4 regions of the Novosphingobium pituita genome follow, and region 1 is predicted to be linked to each of the others. Evidence: predicted binding sites of a transcription regulator. Region 1 holds the regulator's gene; each other region holds the start of a gene.
What was found. Region 1 encodes LexA, which represses DNA repair genes until DNA is damaged. Its sites were predicted from a motif close to GTTCCNCNCTTGTTCT; they were not measured.

Region 1 (3,269 bases):
TGGACCTGCCCCGAGTGAGACATTTCCCGTGACCAATCCCGTTCCCCAGGGGCGCCCGCGCAAGCCCCCGCTCGCGCTTGAAGAGGCGCAGGCCCGCCTGATCGCGCTCGCCCCGCGCGTGGCCATCGAACACATCGCCAGCGCCGAATGCCTCGGCCACTATCTGGCAGGCCCCCTGCTGGCCGAGCGTACCCAGCCCGCCACCGCCCTTTCGGCGATGGACGGCTATGCCCTGCGTCAGGCCGACATGCCCGGCCCGTGGGAAGTCGTGGGCGAAAGCGCCGCCGGGCATCCGTTCACCGGTACGGTCGGGCCGGGTGAGGCCGTCCGCATCAGCACCGGCGCGGCCCTGCCTGCCGGGGCCGACATGGTCCTGCTTCAGGAAGACACGGCTCGCCACGGCGATCAGGTGGCCTTCACCGGAACCCCGCCAGACCCGCTCGGGCGCCATATCCGCCCCTCGGGCATGGACTTTGCCACCAGCCATCCCCTGCTCGAATCCGGCACCCGCCTGGGGCCCGCCCAGATCGCGCTGGCCATCGCCGCAGGTCACTCCCACCTGCCCGTCCACCGTCCCCTTACCGTCGCGGTGATCGACAGCGGCGACGAACTGGCCGCCCCCGGCCACCCGCTGCTCCCCCACCAGATCCCGGCCAGCAATGGCCCGATGCTGGCGGCCATGGCATCGAGCCTGCCGGTCAAGGTCACCCGTATCGGCCCCGTGCCCGACCGCCTCGATGCACTGGCCAGCGCGCTCGACACCGCGCGCGAGGCCGACATCGTGGTAACCAGCGGCGGCGCCTCGGTCGGCGATCACGACCTCGTGCGCCCCGCCCTCGAAGCCATTGGCGCCAGCCTCGATTTCTGGCGGGTTGGGATCAAGCCGGGCAAGCCGATCCTCGTCGGACGCCGCCCGCGCGAGCACCAGTCGCAAGTGATCCTCGGCCTTCCGGGCAATCCGGCCTCGGCCTTCGTGACCGCACACCTGTTCCTGCTGCCGCTGCTGCGCGCCACGCTGGGCGCCGCCCACCCCCTGCCCCGCCCGCTGATGGTGCCGCTGGGCGAAGCCATGCCTGCAGGGGGCAGCCGCACCGAATTTTTGCGCGGACAATGGGATGGCCGCAAGGTCATGCTCGACCCGTTGCAGGATTCGGGCGCACTCTCGCCCATCGCACGGGCCAATTGCCTCGTGCGCCGCGAAGCGCGCGCGCCAATGCAGCCAGAAGCGAGTGAAGTGCCGATCTATCTGCTCGATTGTGGCGGATTTGCTTGACGGGTTCGGTTTGGTTGCTTATTCGTTCCGCATTCGTTCGCCAAAGGAGACTTGCGGATGCTTACGCGCAAGCAGCACGAACTGCTCTCGTTCATTCAGACGCGGCTTGATGCGTCCGGCATCTCCCCCTCGTTCGAGGAAATGAAGGAGGCGCTCGACCTCAAGTCGAAATCAGGCGTCCACCGCCTGATCTCCGCGCTGGAAGAACGCGGCTTCATCCGCCGCCTGCCCAACCGCGCCCGCGCCCTCGAAGTGATCCGCGAGCCCGAGAGCCTGGCCACCAAGGCACCGTCGCGTGCCCGCGCCACGAGTGCCGCCCCGGCAAGCACGCCCCCGCTGCGCAAGCCCGCCAACGACGTGGTCGAAATCCCGCTTCATGGCCGGATCGCCGCAGGCATGCCGATCGAGGCGATCGAGGGCAGCGCCATGCTTCCCGTGCCTGCCGCCCTGCTCGGCTCGGGCGAACATTATGCGCTCGAAGTTTCAGGCGATTCGATGGTCGACGCCGGCATTCTCGATGGCGATGTCGCGCTTGTGCGCCGCACCAATGTCGCCCGCGATGGCGAGATCGTGGTTGCCCTCATCCATGGCGAGGAAGCCACGCTCAAGTATTTGCGCCACGAACGCGGCCGCATCCGCCTCGACCCGGCCAATGCCGCCTACGAACCGCAATTCTACGCCGAAAGCGAGATCGAGGTACAGGGCAAGCTCGCCGGTCTCCTGCGCCGCTACCACTGAGCGAAACCGGTTGCAGGGGGCTGGCAGTCGCCTCAGAAGACCCTGCCAGCCCCCTGCACTTCCTTCGTTTCAAAGGTGCTTTTTGCCATGACGACCACGCTCCTGTTCGGCCCCTCGTTCAAGGATAATCTCGCCCGGCTTCCCGCCATCGACGGCGTGGCCCGGATCGACCTGTTCGACGCCAATGGCACACTTGCAGGCAGCATTGCCAACCAGCCGGGCCAGCAGGGCTCGCTCGCGGTCTACCAGTATCTGAAGACGCGCTTTGCCACGCTCGACGCGCAGGCTGCCGAACTCGGCCTCGAAATCTTTGCCGAACATACCCCCGGCGCGCGCACCACGCCCGGCGCCCACCCCAATATCGACCGCCTGATCGCGATTGCCGGGGGCGCCCCGGCCCTGTCGCTGGAAATCATCCCCGCCTGAAGGGAGCAGGTCCCGTATCCGCGTCAGGCGGCACGGGACCTGACCATGCTCAGCCCAGGCGCCAGTCCCAGCCCAGCGGATCGCCGTCCATCGCCTCGACCCCCTGCGTGGCCAGATCGTCGCGCAGGGCATCGCTGCGCGCGAAATCCTTGTCCGCACGGGCCGCGCGGCGTTCGTCGAGCACGGCTGTAATCGCCTCGGGCGTGATTGTCGCGCCCTTGGGCGTCAGGCGCAGGTCGGTGCGCGCCAGAGTGGTCAGTTGCAGGCCCAGCACCGCGTCGAGCGCGCCGATCGCTGCCAGCTTGAGCGCCGGATCGACCTTCTTGAGCGCGATCACCTCGTCCATCACCGTGAGCGCCACGGCGGTATTGAGATCATCGGAAATCGCCGCGTCGAAGCGTTCGACCAGCGGCGCGATCTTCGCATGGCGCTCCCAGCCCTCGCCCGAAGCGCCAGCCTCGACCCGCTCGCGCAGTTGCGCAACAGCCATGACCATCCGCTTGAGGCGCGTGAGCGCGGCGCCAAGGCCCTCCCACGAGAATTCCAGTTCGCTGCGATAGTGCGCCTGAAGGCACAGCAGGCGATAGGCGAGCGGGTGGTAGCCCTTGTCGATCAGCAGTTGCAGGCGCAGGAACTCGCCCGAAGACTTGCTCATCTTGCCCGAGCGTTCGACGAGGAAGTTGTTGTGCATCCACGTCCGCGCGCCCGAATTGGCCGGATTGGCCAGACTGCCCGCGCAGCAGAACGCCTGATTCTGGGCGATCTCGTTGGGATGGTGGATCTCGCGGTGGTCGATCCCGCCGGTGTGGATGTCGAACGGAAAGCCCAGCAA
Region 2 (3,269 bases), 1.1 Mb from region 1:
CTCTTCTTGCCGTCGATGAAGGTCAGCGGCACGGCCTTGCCCGCCGTCCCGTGGAGGATGACGATCTTCACCTCGACCGGGAGCTGCTCCCACGGGGTTTCGAGGCTGAAGCCGAAATGGGCGGCAAGGCTGGCGAGAACCTGCATGTAATAGGGACTGGGCGGGTTCGACTTGGCCCAGGGCACCACGGCCCCCTGCTTGAGGCTCAGATGCTCGTTGGGGACGACCAGTTGCGGGTCGAACAGCAGCTTTTCGCCAAGGCCGTCACAGGCCGGGCAGGCCCCTTGCGGGGCGTTGAACGAGAACAGGCGCGGTTCGAGCGCATCGAGCGTGAAGCCCGAGACCGGACAGGCGAACTTCTCGGAAAAGACGATGCGGTTGTCGGGCAGCCCGGCCCCCTTGAGCTGGCCGCCTTTCGCGTTCTTGCCCTTTCCGGCCTTTTTCGGCTCCTCGGGCGGTGTCTCGCCATTGAGCGCGGCCACGGTGGTATCGGCAAGGTCGATATAGGCGAGGCCCTCGGCCAGCTTGAGCGCCTGTTCGAAACTGTCGGCCAGACGCGTCTGGATGCCGTCCTTGACCGCGATGCGGTCGACCACGACCTCGATGTCGTGCTTGAGCTTCTTGTCGAGCGCGGGGGCGTCCTCGATGGAATAAAGCTCGCCGTCGATCCGCACGCGGGTATAACCCGCCTTCTGCCACTCGGCCAGTTCCTTGCGGTATTCGCCCTTGCGCGCGCGAACCACCGGGGCGAGCAGATAGGCGCGTGTCCCCTCGGGCAGGGCCATCACGCGGTCGACCATCTGGCTGACCGTCTGCGCGCTGATCGGCAGGCCCGTCGCGGGCGAATAGGGCACCCCGATGCGCGCCCAGAGCAGGCGCATGTAGTCGTAGATCTCGGTCACCGTCGCCACGGTCGAGCGCGGGTTGCGGCTGGTCGTCTTCTGCTCGATGGAAATCGCCGGCGAGAGGCCGTCGATATGCTCGACATCGGGCTTCTGCATCATTTCGAGGAACTGGCGCGCATAGGCCGAGAGCGATTCGACATAGCGGCGCTGGCCTTCGGCATAGATCGTGTCGAATGCCAGGCTCGACTTGCCCGAGCCGGAAAGCCCGGTGATCACCACCAGGCTGTCGCGCGGGAGATCGACATCCACGCCCTTGAGATTGTGTTCGCGCGCGCCGCGCACGGAAAGGGTGGTCAGGGCGCTGCGCGCGCCTGCCCGGCTGCGGGCCGGAAGAGCAGAAGCAGAAGTCGACATGGCGGCCGGTGTTCCATATTTGTTCAATTCATGCAAGCCCGCTGCGCGCCATGGCGGCGCCCGACCGGAAAAGCGCGACATCAGGCCCCATCATGTGGGAAGCACCCCGCCGCCAGACAATACTTGCAAGCCGCGCCCTGCCCCCCGGCGCGTTCAGCCGATCGCCAGCGCCCGCGCCCGCCCGTCCCCGAACCAGCGGGCATTGACCCCCCAGACCTGATGCAGCACCTCGGGCGAAAGTGCGACATGGGGCGCGCCCGAGGCCGCCACTGTCCCGCGCTCCAGCACGATGACATGATCGGCATGGTTCATCGCCAGCGACAGATCGTGCATCACCACGGCCACACCCACACCCTGATCGGCCAGACGGCGGAAATGGGCCATCAGCGCCTGCTGGTGGGCCAGATCGAGCGCGGCAAACGGTTCATCGGCCAGAACCCAGCGCGGCTGTCCGGCCAGAACCCGTGCCAGCAGGGCCCGTGCGCGCTCCCCCCCCGAGAGCGTGCCCACCTCGCGCGCGGCCAGCGACTGGAGATCGAGCGCCCGGATCGCGGCAGCGGCGGCCGCTGCGTCGAGCTTGTCGGACGTGCGATGCGGCAGGCGGCCCAGCCGCACCAGTGTCTCGACCGTCACGTTCCAGGCCACTTCGCCGGCCTGTGGCAGATAGCCCACGGCCATGGCCCGCTCGCGCGGGGTCAGGTCGGTCAGGCGATTGTGGCCGAGCACGACACGGCCCGCATCGGGCGCCTGCAAGCCGGCCAGAACCGCCAGCAGGGTCGATTTGCCCGCCCCGTTGGGCCCACAGACCACCGTGACGCGCCCGGCGGCCAGCCCCACGCTCACCTCGCGCAGGCGCCCCACCACGGTTACAGCTTCGGCCATCAGATCCATATGCGGTTCCCGTCGGGTCAGATCACGCCAGACCGCGCCGCAGGCGCAGCAGGAGATGGAGGAAAAACGGCGCGCCCATCAGGCTGAGCGCAATGCCCAGGCGCAGTTCGCCACCCGCCAGCGGCAGGCTGCGACACAAGGCATCGGCCACCAGCAGCAGCAGGGCCCCGGCCAGCGCGCTGGGCAGGATCAGGCTCGACGGGCGCCGGTCGGTGAACGGGCGCACGATATGGGGCACCATCAGGCCGACAAAGCCGATCACCCCCGCCGCCGAAACCCCGGCGCCGACCACCAGCCCCACGCCCGCCACCATCATCCAGCGCAAGCGCCCCGGATCGAGCCCCATCGAACGCGCCGCCAGTTCGCCCAGCGTCAGCGCATCGAGCGCGGGCCCCGCCCGCCAGAGCACCACCAGCCCGGCCAGCGTCAGCGGCGCGGCCACCGCCACGTCGCGCCACGAGCGATCGGTCAGCGCGCCCATCAGCCATGTCACGATCTCGGTCAGCGCAAACGGGTTGGGGGCAAGGCTGATCGCCAGACTGGTCAGCGCGCCTGCCAGACTCGACAGCATCATGCCCGCCAGCGTGAACAGCGCCACCCCGCCCGCCAGCCCCGTGCGCGGCCCTGAAGCGATCACCGCCAGCAGGACCATCCCCGCCGCCGCCCCCGCCAGCGCCATGGCCGGAAGCGCGAAAGGCTGCACCGCATAGCCGGTGAACAGCGAAAGCACCGCCCCCAGCGCAGCCAGCGGCGCCACCCCGAACAGGCCCGGATCGGCCAGCGGATTGCGCAAGTAGCCCTGCATGGCCGCGCCCGCCGCCCCCAGACCGCCCCCCACCACCACGGCCAGAACCGCGCGCGGCAGGCGCAACTGCGCCAGAATGACCATCGCGTTGTTGCCCGTGTGGCCGAAGGGGTTGATCCACACCTGTCCGGCCATCAGGCTGAGCGGCAGCGCGAACAGGAGGGCCACCCCCAGCACGATCGGGAGGGTTGCGCGGTTCGTGGCGCGGTTCATGGCCTGATGTCCTGTTGATGCTGGTCCAGTTGGTGGCGCACCGCCACCAGCCGCGCCAGCATGCGGGGGATGGTCGGCCCGCCGCAGTAGATGAGATTGGG
Region 3 (3,269 bases), 240 kb from region 1:
CGAGGAAGAAATTGGCCACGAGCTGCACGCCAAGGAACGTCTGCTTGGCATAGCCCAGTTTCGTCGTGGCAAACGAAAGCGCAAAGGTCGTCGCCAGATAGAAGATCGCAAAGCAGGCGATCACCCCGGCAATCCCGGCCAGAACCGCGCCGGGATGATCGGCCATCAGCCGCCCGACCGGCACCTTGGGCGGCGGGGCGTCGTTCTTTGCCTGCTCGAAAGCGGCGGTTTCCCCGATCTTGAGCCGCACCCACAGGCCAAGCCCGACCAGCAGCGCGCTCGCCAGAAACGGCACGCGCCAGCCCCAGCTCGCAAAGGCCGCCTCGGGCAAAGTCACCCCCAGGATCAGGAACAGCCCGTTGGCACACAGGAACCCGAGCGGCGCCCCCAGTTGCGGCGCGGAACCAAAGCGCGCTTCCCAGCCCTTGGGCGCGTTCTCGACCGCCAGCAGCGAGGCCCCGCCCCATTCGCCGCCAAGGCCAAAGCCCTGCCCGAACCGGAGCAGGCACAGCAGGAACGGCGCCACCGGCCCGGCCATCGCATAAGTCGGCAGGAACGCGATCAGCACCGTCGATCCGCCCATCAGCATCAGCGAGGCCACCAGCGTCGACTTGCGCCCGACTCTGTCGCCAAAATGGCCGAAAGCCACCGCCCCCACGGGCCGCGCCACGAAAGCAAGGCCGAAGGTCATGAACGAGAGCAGCACTTGCGCCGAAGGCGACTGCGCCGGGAAGAACAGGGGCCCGATCACCAGCGCGGCCGCGGTGGCGTAGATATAGAAATCGTAGAACTCCACCGCCGTGCCCACGAGGCTGGCGGTCAGGATACGGGCATGCTGGCGATAAGGGGAAACACGGTTCGAATGCATCGACGGGGCCTTCCCGGCCCCCGCTGCCTTGTCAAGACCAACAGGACACGAACCAAGCGACCCGTGCCAAAAATGCGCAACTTTCCGCACCTGCAAGCAGATTTGACGACAGGAACATGCACGCCCCCTGCCCACCCATCCCGAAAAAAGGGCGCTGGCCGAACCAGCGCCCTTTTCAAGGATCACACGGCGCGTGGCAATCAGGACGTGCCGCCAGCCTTTGCTCGCGCACTGCTGGCCGAAGCCGTGGCGCGACCCTTGACCTGTGCCACGATCGAAGGCCAGACTTGCGCGCGCTGGTCCGGGGTCATCGCCAGAACCTGCCCGCGCTGCACGTCGCTCAGGGCCCACCAGCCCTGCTGTTCGTCGGGACCGAGCGACCAGAAATATTCCTGCTGGCCCGACGGCCAGGCATCGTACTTGGTCTTCAGGTCACTCGCCCAGCGATCATACTGCGCCTTTTGTGCCGTGGTCATCGTGAAAGGCCCAGCCGGAGCCTGAGCCGGAGTTGCCGCAGAAGCAGCAGGGGCCGCAGGCGCGGCGGTCTGGGCCTGGGCGGCGACCGGAAGGGCGGCCGTGGCGAGCGCAAACGCGCCGATGGACATAAACGTCTTCATGGGATCTCCTCCTGTTGTCCTGACCCGATGCGGGCCCTTACGCATCGCGGACGCCAAAGGTTTCCCGCTGATCGACCAGACGTCGCCATCGCGGGGCAGGGCGTGAAAAGTGCCCTGCAACTGCGATGAGCCGTTGATTTCATTAGGATGCACCGCACAATAAAATGCGTTTGAGACTGTTCTCCGCCAGGGCCCCGAGCCTTTCCGCCCCGCCGATTGCGCCTTGCGCCCGCCCGCACGGTTCCCTACCTGTTCCGGCGTGACCAGCTTCCCCCCCTCTTCCGACGCCGCCCGTTCCACGCCCGCAGCGGCCCCCGCGCATCAGGGCGCCCAGCAGGGCGAACCGCAATGGCTTGCCGCGCTCAACCCGCCCCAGCGCGAGGCCGTGCTCACCACGCAAGGGCCCGTGCTGATGCTGGCAGGCGCGGGCACCGGCAAGACCGCCGCGCTCACCGCGCGGCTCGCCAATCTGCTGCGCCAGCGCCTCGCCTGGCCCTCGCAGATCCTGTGCGTGACCTTCACCAACAAGGCCGCGCGCGAGATGCGCGAGCGCGTGGGCGCCCTGATCGGCCCTTCGGTCGAAGGGATGCCCTGGCTCGGCACGTTCCACGCGATTGCCGCCAAGATGCTGCGCCGCCATGCCGAACTCGTCGGCCTCACCAGCAGCTTTTCCATCCTCGACACCGACGACCAGATGCGCCTGCTCAAGCAGCTGATCCAGGCCGAAGGCATCGACGACAAGCGCTGGCCCGCCAAGCAACTGGCCGGGCTGATCGACCGCTGGAAGAACCGGGGCCTGACGCCCGCCGATCTCGATGCGGGCGAGAACGAGGCCTATGCCAACGGGCGCGGCGCGAAGATGTACGGCCTCTATCAGGACCGCCTGCGCACGATCAACGCCTGCGATTTCGGCGATCTCCTGCTCCACATGCTGACGATCTTCCGCCAGCATCGCGACGTGCTGGAAAGCTGGCAGGACCGCTTCCGCTACATCATGGTCGACGAATATCAGGACACCAACGCGGTCCAGTACCTGTGGCTGCGCCTGCTCGCGCAAGTCCACAAGAACATCTGCGTGGTGGGCGACGACGACCAGTCGATCTATTCGTGGCGCGGCGCCGAAGTCGCCAATATCCTGCGCTTTGAAAAGGATTTCCCCGGCGCGGCGGTGATCCGCCTCGAACAGAACTATCGCTCCACCCCGCACATTCTGGGCGCGGCCTCGGGCCTGATCGAGGAGAACGCCCAGCGTCTGGGCAAGCACTTGTGGACCGAGCGCGATGGCGGCGACAAAGTCCGCGTGATCGGCGTCTGGGATGGCCCCGAGGAAGCGCGCCGCGTGGGCGAGGAGATCGAGCGCCTCGAACGCGAGGGCTGCCCGCTCGACCGCGTGGCAATCCTCGTGCGCGCACAGTTCCAGACGCGCGAGTTCGAAGACCGCTTCATCCAGATCGGCCTGGCCTATCGCATCGTCGGCGGTTTCCGCTTCTACGAGCGCGCCGAAATCCGCGATGCGCTGGCCTATCTGCGCCTCGTCTCGCAGCCTTCGGATGATCTCGCCTTCGAGCGGATCTACAACACCCCCAAGCGCGGCCTTGGCGACAAGACGCTCGAAAAGCTCCACCGCTTTGCCCGCGCCCATCAGGTGCCCCTGCTGCGCGCGGCCTACGACATCGCCGATACCGACGAACTGCCCGCCCGCGCGCGCAACACGATTCTGGCACTGGTGCGCGATTTCCTGCGCTGGCGCGACCAGATCGCCACGCTCACCCCGTCTGAACTGG
Region 4 (3,269 bases), 750 kb from region 1:
GTGGCCGCCATGCGCTGGTTGTAGGCGGCCAGGATTGCGGGCGGCGCGCTGTCAGGCGTGCCGGCATTGAAAGGCGGTGCGGGGGCATATTCCAGCCCCAGTTGCAGCGACTGCGCCAGATCCTCGCCCCCCAGTTCGGCCAGCACCGACAGCGCGAAGTCAATTCCCGCTGTCACCCCGCCCCCTGTGATGATGTTCCCGTCGCGCACCACGCGGCCCGCATCCGGCGTGGCGCCAAACAGGGGCAGCAGATGACGCCATGCCCAATGACTGGCCGCGCGCCGGCCCTGCAACACCCCTGCCGCGCCCAGGATCAACGAGCCGGTGCAGACCGAAGTGATGTAGCGCGCGTTCCGGCAGAGGCGGCGGATCTGCGAGACAAAGACCTCGTCGAGCGCGACCTGCGTGGCCGTGGCGCCACCGGGTACGCAGATCAGATCGCAAGCGTCTATATCTGCCAGCTTCGCCGTCCCTGCAAAAACCAGCCCTTCGGTTGCCACATCGCCGCCATCGCGGCTGGCGACCAGCGTTTCGCTGTCGGGCAGGCGGGAGAGGAACTGGTGCGGGCCGGTGAAATCGAGCTGGGTCATGCCCGGAAACACGGCAAAGACGATGCGGAACGGTTGAGCGGTCAAGGCAGCCTCCTGTTGGGAAGGCCCCTGTCTTCGCGCGAAGGTCGCCTTGACGAAATGACAATGATCCCTCATTTCAGGCCATGCCTCGCACCATCGGCCTCTATCTCTACGAGGATTTTCAGCTCCTTGATGCCTGCGGCCCGATCACCAGTTTCGAGATCGGGGGGCGGATGGGGGGCGATGCCTATCGGCTGGTCCTGCTGTCGGCCCGGGGCGGGCCAATCCGCAGTTCTTCGGGGGTATCGCTCGAAACGGGGGCCGCCGATGATGCGCCGTTGATCGACACGCTGATCGTGGTGGGCGGCAATGGCAGTCGCGAGGCCATGCGCGATACGGCCAATCTTGCCTTCCTGCGCCAGGCTGCAAGCACGGTGCGGCGGCTGTGCAGTGTCTGCTCGGGTGCCTTTCTGCTGGCAGGGGCGGGGGTTCTCGACGGGCGTCGGGCGACGACCCACTGGCGGCGGGCCGGGCTTCTGGCTCGGTTGTTTCCCGCAGTGAAGGTCGAGCCCGACCGCATCCATATCCGCGACGGCCATGTATGGACATCTGCCGGGATCACGGCGGGCATCGATCTGGCGCTGGCCCTGATCTCGGACGATCTGGGCGAGGATCTGGCCCGCCGCGTGGCGCAGGACATGGTGGTCTATTACCGGCGTCTGGGTGGCCAGTCGCAATTTTCGGCACTGGCGGAACTGGGCGGAGACAGCACGCAATTTGCCCCCTTGCTCGACTGGATCCGCGCGCATCTCGATCAGCGCCTGACGGTCGAGGTTCTGGCCGCGCAGGCCGCGATGAGCCCGCGCAATTTCTCCCGCGCCTTCACCCGCGAGATGGGGATGAGCCCGGCCAGGGTGGTCGAACGCCTGAGGCTGGAGGTCGCTCGCGACCGCGTGGAGAACAGCCCCGCGCCTATCGAGGAAGTGGCCGCCGCGCTGGGCTTCCACGACCCGGAACGCATGCGCCGGGCCTTTCTGCGTGCCTTCGGGCAGCCCCCTCAGGCCATGCGCCGGATCGCCCGCAAGGGGTAAGTGCCCGATCCGAAAATCCCGTTTCGGATCGCTCGGCACCGGCCCGCAAGGGCGACCCGGCCAACCGGGGGCACGGCCATTTGCCGATGTGCTTGCGGGGTGGACGAGAATTCCAAGAGGGTCTTGCTGACGGCGAAAATAGAACATAAGAAGAACGAATGCGAATCGTCGATGCCCTGCCTGCACCTGTAGCCCAGCCTGAAGCCGGCTTTTGGGCGAGCGGGATCGCATCGCTGGACAAGGCGCTGGCAGGCGGGCTCGGGTATGGGCAGGTCCACGAAATCTATGCCGCCGAGCCGGACGATGCCAGTTCGGCAGCAGGTTTTGTCACGGGCCTTGCCGTGGGCATGTGCATGGGCCGTGGCAGGGCGAAGGAAAAGGCCCGGCAGCCCCTGCTCTGGCTGCGCGAGCAGCGTTCGGTCCAGTCTGCGGGCATCTTGCAGGCGGGGGGCTGGGCTGAACTGGGGGGCGCGCCCGGCCATGGGCTGGTGGGGCTCGTGCCCGATACCCTCTCGCTGCTGCGCGCGGCTGCCGAGGCGCTGCATTGTGGCAAGCTGGGCGCGGTCATACTGGAAGGGTGGGGAGCCATGCGCGCGCTCGACCTTACCGCCAGCCGCCGCCTGGTCCTCGCTGCTGAAAAATCGGGTGTTCCCCTGCTGCTCCTGCGCGTCGATGCCAGGCCTGTTCCCAGTGCGGCGCGCACGCGCTGGCAGGTCGCATCGGCCCCTTCGCGGGCCTTGCCCGGCAATGCACCGGGCCTGCCCACATTCGACTTGACCCTGTTGCGCCAGCGTTCGGGCCCGTGCGGCCTCGACTGGCGACTGGAGTGGGACCGTGATCAACGCCAATTCCGTGAAGCGCCGCTATCTGGCGCTGTGGTTTCCGTTCCTGTCGACCGACCGCTGGCGGATCGCGCAGACGCGGCAGAACAGGAACGCGTTGCAGGGGCAGGCCGGTACCGCGCCGCCTGACATGGCAGAAGGCATGCCTCTCCCGCTGGCGATGATCGCCAGGGTGAGGGGGGCCCTCCGGCTTTGTGCCGTGGATGCAAGGGCCGGGGCGCTGGGCATTGCGCCGGGGATGACGCTTGCCGATGCCCGCGCGCTGGAGCCCGAACTGGTCGTTGCCGAAATGGACGCAGGTGCGGACCGCCACTGGCTCGAACGTCTGGCCCGCCACTGCCTCGACTGGACCCCGCGCGTCTCGCTGGCAGCGCCCGACGGGATCACGCTGGATATTGCGGGGGTGGATCACCTCTTCGGGGGCGAGGCCGGGCTGTGCGCGCAGGTCGAGGACGGCATGGCCGGTATCGGCATGGCGCTGCGCTGGGCTGCGGCCTCCACCCCGGAAGCGGCGCAGGCACTGGCCCGCCATGGCGCACTTCCCGTTCTGGACGAGCGGGAAGCCATCCGGGCGCTTCCCGTGCTGGCGCTGGGGCTCGACGGGGAATCCACGCTCGCGCTCAACCGTGCAGGCCTCAAGCGCGTGGGAGACCTGACCGTGCGCCCCGCCGCGGCCATCGCGGCGCGCTTCGGGGTGGGCGCGGTCAGCGCGCTCTCCCGCCTGACCGGAGAGGAACTGGCCCCCATCGATGCGCTGCGCGACC

Region 2: a site for LexA is predicted at 1,270-1,285, ahead of uvrA (excinuclease ABC subunit UvrA). Genes of this name have one in related genera too.
Region 3: a site for LexA is predicted at 1,726-1,741, ahead of SBI20_RS06510 (ATP-dependent helicase). Genes of this name have one in related genera too.
Region 4: a site for LexA is predicted at 1,804-1,819, ahead of SBI20_RS01875 (ImuA family protein). Genes of this name have one in related genera too.

Annotation. Positions count from the first base shown of each region.
Region 1 is NZ_BTFW01000001.1:1,147,188-1,150,456, forward strand. It holds gene moaC (cyclic pyranopterin monophosphate synthase MoaC) at 1-18, shown strand, start outside; gene SBI20_RS05475 (molybdopterin molybdotransferase MoeA) at 29-1,273, shown strand; gene lexA (transcriptional repressor LexA) at 1,331-2,011, shown strand; gene SBI20_RS05485 (DUF2322 family protein) at 2,099-2,437, shown strand; gene cysS (cysteine--tRNA ligase) at 2,487-3,269, opposite strand, start outside.
Region 2 is NZ_BTFW01000001.1:55,172-58,440, reverse strand. It holds gene uvrA (excinuclease ABC subunit UvrA) at 1-1,259, opposite strand, end outside; gene SBI20_RS00265 (ABC transporter ATP-binding protein) at 1,413-2,141, opposite strand; gene SBI20_RS00260 (FecCD family ABC transporter permease) at 2,173-3,168, opposite strand; gene SBI20_RS00255 (ABC transporter substrate-binding protein) at 3,165-3,269, opposite strand, start outside.
Region 3 is NZ_BTFW01000001.1:1,390,552-1,393,820, forward strand. It holds gene SBI20_RS06500 (MFS transporter) at 1-868, opposite strand, end outside; gene SBI20_RS06505 (hypothetical protein) at 1,069-1,485, opposite strand; gene SBI20_RS06510 (ATP-dependent helicase) at 1,745-3,269, shown strand, end outside.
Region 4 is NZ_BTFW01000001.1:398,396-401,664, forward strand. It holds gene SBI20_RS01865 (DJ-1/PfpI family protein) at 1-635, opposite strand, end outside; gene SBI20_RS01870 (GlxA family transcriptional regulator) at 716-1,663, shown strand; gene SBI20_RS01875 (ImuA family protein) at 1,822-2,634, shown strand; gene SBI20_RS01880 (Y-family DNA polymerase) at 2,666-3,269, shown strand, end outside.